2 regions of the Streptomyces sp. NPDC046985 genome follow, and region 1 is predicted to be linked to the other one. Evidence: riboswitches for the same ligand, from Rfam matches in the RefSeq annotation. Region 1 holds a riboswitch; the other holds the start of a gene.
The links. Region 1 has a riboswitch for cobalamin ahead of ABZ861_RS00805 (ribonucleoside-diphosphate reductase subunit alpha). Riboswitches for the same ligand answer to the same signal wherever they lie in the genome.
Positions count from the first base shown of each region.

Region 2: it holds a riboswitch for cobalamin, as region 1 does, so the genes downstream of both, ABZ861_RS27815 (CbtB-domain containing protein) here and ABZ861_RS00805 (ribonucleoside-diphosphate reductase subunit alpha) in region 1, are expected to answer to the same signal.

Region 1 is NZ_JBEYWK010000001.1:177,131-181,627, forward strand. Features, by position in the region: gene mctP (monocarboxylate uptake permease MctP) at 1-1,375, shown strand, start outside; gene ABZ861_RS00800 (GNAT family N-acetyltransferase) at 1,482-1,988, shown strand; cobalamin riboswitch at 2,016-2,191, shown strand; gene ABZ861_RS00805 (ribonucleoside-diphosphate reductase subunit alpha) at 2,315-4,497, shown strand, end outside.
Region 2 is NZ_JBEYWK010000025.1:89,665-94,161, reverse strand. Features, by position in the region: gene ABZ861_RS27830 (FAD binding domain-containing protein) at 1-115, opposite strand, end outside; gene ABZ861_RS27825 (histidine phosphatase family protein) at 789-1,385, shown strand; gene ABZ861_RS27820 (CbtA family protein) at 1,680-2,432, opposite strand; gene ABZ861_RS27815 (CbtB-domain containing protein) at 2,454-2,675, opposite strand; cobalamin riboswitch at 2,718-2,854, opposite strand; gene ABZ861_RS27810 (enoyl-CoA hydratase/isomerase family protein) at 3,011-4,078, opposite strand.

The DNA.
Region 1 (4,497 bases):
GTTCTTCGCGGTGCCGTACACGATCCTGGTCTACCCGCTGATCTTCACGTTCCTGCCCCGCCTGTGGTCGGTCTCGCACCGGCACGGGTACGTGACGACCTCGGACTTCGTGCGCGGCCGGTTCGGCTCCAAGGGGCTCTCGCTGGCCGTGGCGCTCACCGGCATCCTGGCGACCATGCCGTACATCGCCCTCCAGCTCGTCGGCATCCAGGCGGTGCTGGACGTGATGGGCGTGGGCGGCGGCAGCGGGTTCGGCAAGGACCTGCCGCTGCTGATCGCCTTCGGCGTGCTGGCCGCCTACACCTACTCCTCGGGACTGCGCGCTCCGGCGCTGATCGCGTTCGTGAAGGACGCGCTCATCTACCTCGTCATCGCGGTCGCGATCATCTACATCCCGATCAAGCTGGGCGGGTTCGACGACGTCTTCGCCAAGGCGACCGCCGCGCTCGGCCACGCCAATCCCCTCACCGGCAAGCCGCGGGGCGCCCTGGTGCCGCCCGAGGCGGGCCAGTGGACGTACGCCACGCTCGCCCTGGGCTCCGCGCTGGCGCTGTTCATGTACCCGCACTCGATCACCGCGACGCTCTCCTCGCGCAGCCGCGAGGTGATCCGGCGCAACACCACGATCCTGCCGCTGTACTCGCTGATGCTCGGACTGCTCGCGCTGCTCGGCTTCATGGCCATCGCGGCGGGCGTCAAGGTGACCAACGGCCAGCTCGCCATTCCGCAGCTCTTCGAGGACATGTTCCCGGACTGGTTCGCGGGCGTCGCCTTCGCGGCGATCGGCATCGGCGCGCTGGTCCCGGCGGCCATCATGTCGATCGCCGCCGCGAACCTGTTCACCCGCAACATCTACAAGGACTTCATCCGGCCGGACGCCACGGCGCGGGAGGAGACCCGGGTCTCCAAGATCGTGTCCCTGCTGGTGAAGGTGGGCGCGCTGGTCTTCGTCCTCACCATGGACAAGACGGTGGCCATCAACTTCCAGCTCCTGGGCGGCATCTGGATCCTCCAGACCTTCCCGGCCCTGGTGGGCGGCCTGTTCACCCGGTGGTTCCACCGCTGGGCGCTGCTGGCCGGCTGGGCGGTCGGCATGGCCTACGGCACGCTGGCGGCCTACGGGGTCGCCTCGCCGACGCAGAAGCACTTCGGCGGCTCGGCCAAGGAGATCCCCGGCATCGGGGAGATCGGCTACATCGGCCTGACGGCGTTCGTGCTCAACGCGGCGGTCGCGGCGGTGCTGACCCTCGTGCTCCGGGCGGTCAAGGCGCCCGAGGGCGTGGACGAGACGGCGCCGGAGGACTACACGGCGGACGCCGGGGACCCCGGCGTCGCGGTGGACCTGCCCCCGGCGACCGCGGACTCCGCGCACTAGGGAAGGCATCCCCGCACTCGCCGGGGAAGCCGCTCCCGCGCACCGCACGGGCCGCCGACGACTCGCCGGCGGCCCGTTGTCGTACCCCTGCGGGACACTCGGAGGCATGGACTTCACGATCCGGCCGGCCGACCCCGGCGAGTACGGCGCCCTCGGCGAGATCACCGCTCAGGTGTATCTGCGCGACGGCCTGCTCGACTTCGGGGAGAGCGACGGCTACCTCGCGGAGCTGAGGGACGTCGCCGCGCGGGCGGCCGACGCCGAGGTGCTCGTGGCGGCGGCGGACGGGCGGGTGCTCGGCGGGGTCGCCTTCGTGCCGTCCGGGGGCCCCATGGCGGACATCGCGGGGCCCGGCGAGGCCGAGATACGGATGCTCGCGGTCGCGCACGCGGCGCGCGGCCGGGGCTGCGGCGAGGCCCTGGTGCGCGCCTGCGTGGCCCGCGCGCGGACCGCCGGGGACTGCGTCCGGGTCGTGCTGTCCACGCAGCGCACCATGGCCGCCGCCCACCGGATCTACGAGCGCCTGGGGTTCGTCCGGACGCCGGAGCGGGACTGGAACCCGGATCCGGAGTGCGACGACATCGCGCTGCTCACCTATGCGTTGACGCTCTGACACGCTCCGCAACCGGTGCGACACAACATATGGGGGTGGCTTTCCGGCCCGGCACAAGATGTATGCTCATGCTCGCTGTCGCCGCAGGGGAATCCGGTGCGAATCCGGAACTGTCCCGCAACGGTGTACTTGTGCGCATCCGTCCTCCTGGGCGGAGCGTGCTCGCGTCAGTCCGAACGCCTGCCGACAGCCGCGCCCGGCCGTCCGGTCCGGGCGTCCGACGTCCGGGCCTCGTGGAATGGGCCGGTGGGCGCGGCGCCGTCGTGCGCTCGTGAACTGCCCCCTGCCCTCGGCGAGGCTCCGTGCCGAGCGAGGGAGTGCCCCACGTGACCATCGCGCCAGCCGACCCGGCTTCAGCCGTTGGCCTGGAGCCCGAAGGTCCCGGCGCCGCGCTGCTGCGGACCCTGACCGAGCTGACCGCCGACCTCCCCGACGCCGACCCGAGCAGGGTGGCCGCCGCCGCGCTGCGCGGCCGTTCGGCCCGCGCCGACGAGGCGGAACTGCGGGAACTCGCCACCGAGGCGGCCGCCGGCCTCATCTCCGAGGACCCCGCCTACTCCCGGCTGGCCGCCCGGCTGCTGACCCTGTCCCTCCGCGCCGAGGCCGCCTCGCAGGGCGTCGCCTCGTTCACCGGGTCCGTGGCCGTGGGCCGCCGCGAGGGGCTGATCGCGGACCGCACCGCCGCGTTCGTCCAGGCGCACGCCGACCGCCTGGACGCGCTGATCGACCCGGGCGCCGACGACCGCTTCGGCTACTTCGGCCTGCGCACCCTGTACAGCCGCTACCTGCTGCGGCACCCGATCACCCGCAAGGTGATCGAGACGCCCCAGCACTTCCTGCTGCGGGTCGCGAGCGGCCTCGCCGAGGACGACACCGCCCGCTCCGTCGACGAGGCGGCCGCGCTCTACGGCCTGATGAGCCGCCTGGAGTACCTGCCCTCCTCCCCCACGCTCTTCAACTCCGGCACCCGGCACCCCCAGATGTCGTCCTGCTACCTGCTGGACTCCCCGCTGGACGAGCTGGACAGCATCTACGAGCGCTACCACCAGGTCGCCCGCCTCTCCAAGCACGCCGGCGGCATCGGCATCTCCTACTCCCGCGTCCGCGCCCGCGGTTCGCTGATCCGCGGCACCAACGGGCACTCCAACGGCATCGTGCCGTTCCTGAAGACGCTGGACGCCTCGGTGGCGGCCGTCAACCAGGGCGGCCGGCGCAAGGGCGCCGCGGCGGTCTACCTGGAGACCTGGCACTCCGACGTCGAGGAGTTCCTGGAGCTGCGCGACAACACCGGCGAGGACGCCCGGCGCACGCACAACCTCAACCTGGCGCACTGGATCCCGGACGAGTTCATGCGCCGGGTCGGCGCCGACGAGCAGTGGTCGCTGTTCTCGCCCGCGGACGTGCCGGAGCTGACCGACCTGTGGGGCGCGGAGTTCGACGCCGCCTACCGCCGGGCCGAGGCGGCCGGGCTGGCGCAGAAGACGATGCCCGCCCGGGAGCTGTACGGCCGCATGATGCGCACCCTCGCGCAGACCGGCAACGGCTGGATGACCTTCAAGGACGCCGCCAACCGCACCGCCAACCAGACCGCCGTGGCCGGCCGCGTCGTCCACTCCTCGAACCTCTGCACGGAGATCCTGGAGGTCACCGACGACGGCGAGACCGCGGTCTGCAACCTGGGCTCGGTCAACCTGGGCGCCTTCGTCGACGCCGCCTCCCGGGACGTCGACTGGGCGCGGCTGGACGAGGCGGTCCGCACCGCCGTGACCTTCCTGGACCGCGTGGTCGACGTCAACTTCTACCCGACCGAGCAGGCCGGGCGCTCCAACGCCCGCTGGCGGCCGGTCGGTCTGGGCGCCATGGGCCTCCAGGACGTCTTCTTCAAGCTGCGGCTGCCCTTCGACTCCCCGGAGGCGAAGGCGCTGTCCACCAGGATCGCCGAGCGGATCATGCTCGCCGCCTACGAGGCGTCCGCCGGCCTGGCCGAGCGCAGCGGCCCGCTGCCGGCCTGGGAGGAGACCCGCACCGCACGCGGCGTGCTGCACCCCGACCACTACGGCGTCGAGCCGGCCTGGCCGCAGCGGTGGGCGGCGCTGCGCGCCCGCGTCGCCGCGACCGGCCTGCGCAACTCCCTGCTGCTTGCCATCGCGCCGACCGCGACCATCGCGTCCCTCGCGGGCGCGTACGAGTGCATCGAGCCGCAGGTGTCCAACCTGTTCAAGCGCGAGACCCTGTCCGGCGAGTTCCTCCAGGTCAACTCCTACCTGGTGAACGACCTGAAGGCGCTGGGCGTCTGGGACGCCCGCACCCGCGAGGCGCTGCGGGAGGCGAGCGGCTCGGTGCAGGACTTCGCCTGGATCCCGGCCGAGGTGCGGGCGCTGTACCGCACGGCCTGGGAGATCCCGCAGCGCGGCCTGATCGACATGGCCGCGGCGCGCACCCCGTACCTGGACCAGGCGCAGTCGCTGAACCTGTTCATGGAGACGCCGACCATCGGCAAGCTCTCCTC
Region 2 (4,497 bases), on a different contig from region 1:
GAAATCCGTCACGCTGCCAGGCGGCCCACACCAGCGTCGCCCCGCCTATCGGCACGGCGCCGTCGGCCAGGCACTCCTGCGCTTCGGACACGGACGTGGGAAAACGCAGCAACACGGCGACTGACCTGCCTTTCCGGGGCATGGCACGGGGGGCGGCGGGGCGATGAGCGTGGCGCGAGGGCGTGGCGCGAGGGCCACGGGTGGTGGGATGAGGGACCGCGGGGCGTGGGCGGAGGCCGACCGGACGCCCGCCGGTACGGCGATTGTCGCCGCAGGCGCGTGGGCGCGTACAGGGCTCATGCGTGCACGGTGTGCGCCCCCAGCGCGTGAGGGCGTGACCGAAGTCCCGGAGGAGACAGGGCGGTTGAGTGCCTGGCGGCGCGTCTCGGCCGCGTGCTGCGCCCGCGTGCGGCGGGTACGCCGACGCACCGCCACGCCCCTGCCGTACGCAGCGGGTTCTCTCCAGCGCGCGGCTGAGCATCGGCGGACGGCGCCGACGGCGCGGATGCTATGTTCGCAGCCGCCCGACGCACGCGGGACGTGTGGGCGTGCGAGCGGCGGCGATGGGGGGGGTGCGCCGTGGGCTTCAGGACCGGCGAGTGGCGCGACGGCGTGCGCCAGAGCCGTCCCTCGGCCGTCTGGCCGCCGGCCTCCCGCCCCGACCGGCAGACCTGTGTGCCGTCCCACCCGGTACGGACGCACGAGGGAAACGCGCCCTTCGCGCGAACATCGCGGGCGGCACAGACGACAGAGACGGCACAGACGGCACAGACGGGAGACACGACGGCGTGACCGCCAGGGTCCTGTTCCTCTCGGCCGCGACGAGCCGTTCGCTGCGGCTGGCCCGCTTCGACGACGGCGATCCGATCGACGCCGCGGGGGCGGCGCAGGCGCGCGCGGCGGCCGCGTCGCTGCCGTCGGCCGCGCGGACCGCGTCCTCGCCCGGGAGGCGCTGCCGGGAGACGGCGGCGGCGCTCGGTCTCGACGCCGCCCCCGATCCAGAGCTGGCCGGTCTCGACGCGGGCCGCTGGCGGGGTCGCACGCTCGACGAGGTCGGCGCCGCCGAACCGGACGCGCTGGCGCGCTGGTTGGCCGACCCGGCCGCCGCGCCGCACGGCGGGGAGTCGGTGCGGAATCTGTGCGACCGGGTCGGGCGTCGGCTCCAGGCGCTGGCGCGGACTGACGGCCGGACGCTGGCCGTGGTCGAACCGGAGGTGATCCGGGCGGCCGCGGTCTGCGCGGTGGGCCTGCCGGAGGAGGCGTTCTGGCGGCTGGACGTGCCCCCGCTGACGGTCACGGAGTTCAGCGGCCGGGCCGGACGCTGGAACCTGCGGCTGGGGCGTCCGCTCGCGTCGAGCGCCGAGGACGGCTCCGGCCCGCGGTGACGCGGCCCCGCGAAGCCCGGTGGGACTTCCGCGCACGGCCGCCCGGGAACGGCCGGGTGGGACTCCCCCACGCGGTCGCCCGGGAACGCCGGGTGAGACGCCTCCACGCAGCCGCCCGGAAACGCCGGGCGAGACTTCCCTGCATGGCCGACAGAGAGCGCCGGGTGGGACTTTCCCGCGCGGCCGCCCAGGAACGCCGAAGGGCCCGCGGACGATTCCGACGGGCCCTTCGGCGTCCGGACAACACCTCAGTCAGCGTCCGGACAACACCTCAGTCGACGTCCGGACGACGCGTCAGTCGGCCGCCGCGACCGCCCGGCCGGAGGCGGGCCGGGCGCGCTCGGGGCTGAGCAGCCGTTCCGCCAGTTCGCCGAAGGCGAGGCCGAACGCCCCCCACAGCACGGCCTGGACGGCCAGCGCGGAGAGCCGGAACCGCCACAGCAGGGTGGCCGGGAAGTCTCCCGGGACCTCGTTGACGACCGGGAGGAAGGCGTACGCCAGCCCGATCGCGACGGCGAACGCGGCCGCCGCGACGACGGTCGCCCACCACGCGCCCAGGGCGGGCGCGAGGCGCTTGCCCAGGATCGCGGCGGCCACGGCGAGGAGCACGCTGAGCACCATCATCAGGAAGTACAGGCCGGTCCGCTTGCCGATGGTGCCGGGGTCGCCCACCGACGGCGGGTTGGCCGGGTACTTGAGGAACGGCACGACGTACACGGCGAGCAGCGCGCAGCCGGACAGCAGCAGCGCGGTCGCCCGCGGCGAGAACCGGCCCACGCGGCCGAGCGCGACGCAGAAGGCGAGCGCCGCGATCCCGCCGAAGGCGACCCCGTAGACGAGGACGCCGGTGGCGAGGCCGGCGGTGGACTGCAACGCGCGGGAGACGACCGCTGCTTCGTGCTCGTGGGAGTGGGCGGCCTCGAAGCCGATCGCCCTGTCGACGGTGGGCTCGCCGAGCAGGTAGGCGACGACGAGGGAGAGCGCCCCCGCGGCCAGCCCGGCGAGCATGCCGCGGACGAGCAGGTTTCTTACCGTTGCGGAGTTCATGGGCGTGTGGCGTCCCTCGCCTCAGTGGCAGGGAAAGCCGAGCAGGTGGCGGGCGTCGTGCACCCACTCGTGGACGTCCGTGCCGTTGAACACGGAGGTGGCGCCCTGCTCGGCGCCGACGAAGTAGAGCAGGACCAGCATCAGGATGCCGAAGAAGACCGCCCAGGGAGCTATCGCCTTCAGCGGCAACTTGGCGGGAAGGGCGGGGGCAGTGGCGGTCGGCTGGGCGACGTGCTGCGCCATGGCAGGGCCTCCTCTGGGAGTTCGCGTCCCATCTCGGTGGTGCACTGGACGAGGACTACGGGTCTGACTCACGGGCCGTCCCGTCCCAGCGGGGCTGCTCGTTCACAGTGGCGCGACCGTGCCGGATTCCCACCGGCTTCCGTCCTGCCCTCGTCGATACCGGATCGACGGTATCGCGTGCGGGAAGCGCGGCCAAGACCGCGGCCGCCCGGCGTGATCTTCCTCTCCCGCCGGGCGGCCGCCGGGCCGCGGGCGGGTCGGCCGTGCGGCCCGGTGGCCGGGCGGCCGCGGCGAAACGCGGGGCCGCCCGAGGCCGGGCGCGCGACGGCCCGGCCTCACTCCTGCGCGAAGTCGTCCGTCCGGAGCCCGAGTTCGCGGTCGTCGAGCGGGGCGAAGAAGCGCTCGACGTCGGCCTCGGCGACCTCGGCCAGGGTCGACGGCGACCAACGCGGAGCGCGGTCCTTGTCGATGACCTGGGCGCGGATGCCCTCCACCAGGTCGGGGCTGCTCAGGGCCGCGCAGGAGACCCGGTACTCCTGGTTCAACGCCCTTTCCAGCGAGCCGAGTCGGCGGACTCGCCGCAGGGCGGCCAGGGTGACCTTCACCGCCGTGGGCGACCTGCTGAGCAAGGTCTCGGCGGCCTCCTTCGCGGCCGGGTCGCCGTGGCCGAGCAGTCGCCGGACGATCTCCTCCGCCGTGTCCGCGCCGTAGCAGGCGTCGATCCACTCCCGCTGAGCGGCCAACTCGCCCTCGGGAGACGGCTGCACGTGCCGGGCGAGCGCGTCGGACACGGGCAGCTCGGCGAGGTCGTCGAGCAGGGCGCCGAGTGCGGCGGAGGGCACGTAGTGGTCGGCGAGCCCGCACAGCAGGGCGTCGCCGGCGCCGATCTGCGCGCCGGTCAGGCCGAGATGGGTGCCCAGCTCACCCGGTGCGGCGGCGAGCAGGTGGGTGCCGCCGACGTCGGGGACGAAGCCGATGCCGGTCTCGGGCATGGCGATCCGGGACCGCTCGGTGGCGATCCGGACGCCGCCGTGCGCGGAGAGGCCGACCCCGCCGCCCATCACGATCCCGTCCATCACGGCGACGTAGGGCTTGGGATAGCGGGCGATCCTGGCGTTGAGGCGGTACTCGTCGCGCCAGAACGCGGCCGCGGCGGCGCCGTCGCCGTCACGGGCGTCGTCGTGGATGGCGCGGATGTCGCCGCCCGCGCACAGTCCGCGCTCGCCTGCGCCGGTGACGATCACGGCGCGCACCGCCGGGTCGTGCTCCCAGGCGGTGAGCGCCTCGTCGATGCGGGCGACCATCTCGTGGGTGAGGGCGTTGAGGGCCTTCGGCCGGTTGAGGACGATGTGGGCGGCCCGTCCGGCGGTGTGCAGCAGGACGGGGGCCTCGCCGCCGGTCATCCGAACGCCTCCGGCAGACCGCGGGCCGCGATGACATGCATGATCTCGTCGGTTCCTTCCTGGTCGGGTGGACGCGCGGGTCCGTCGGTGCGGACGTGCGGGTCCGTGCGGGGCAGACGCGCGGTCCCTTGCGGGCGGGGACGCGGGCCGGGGGCGCGGACGCCGGGGACCGTGCCGCACCGGCGGCTCGGGAGCCCGGCGCGTCGCCGGACGCCGCCGGACCGCTGGTCGCCTTCCCACTCCGCCTGGCGGGCACACCGGGCACATCCCTGGCCCCATCATCGCTCTGTCGCCTTGTCGGCTTGTCGCCCGGTCACCCCGGCGCCTGCCTCCTCGTCCGACGGCCCGACGCTCCCCTCCTCCGGGCTCCCGGCTCCCTCCTCCGGGCTCCGGGCTCCCTCCTCCGGGCTCCGGGCTCC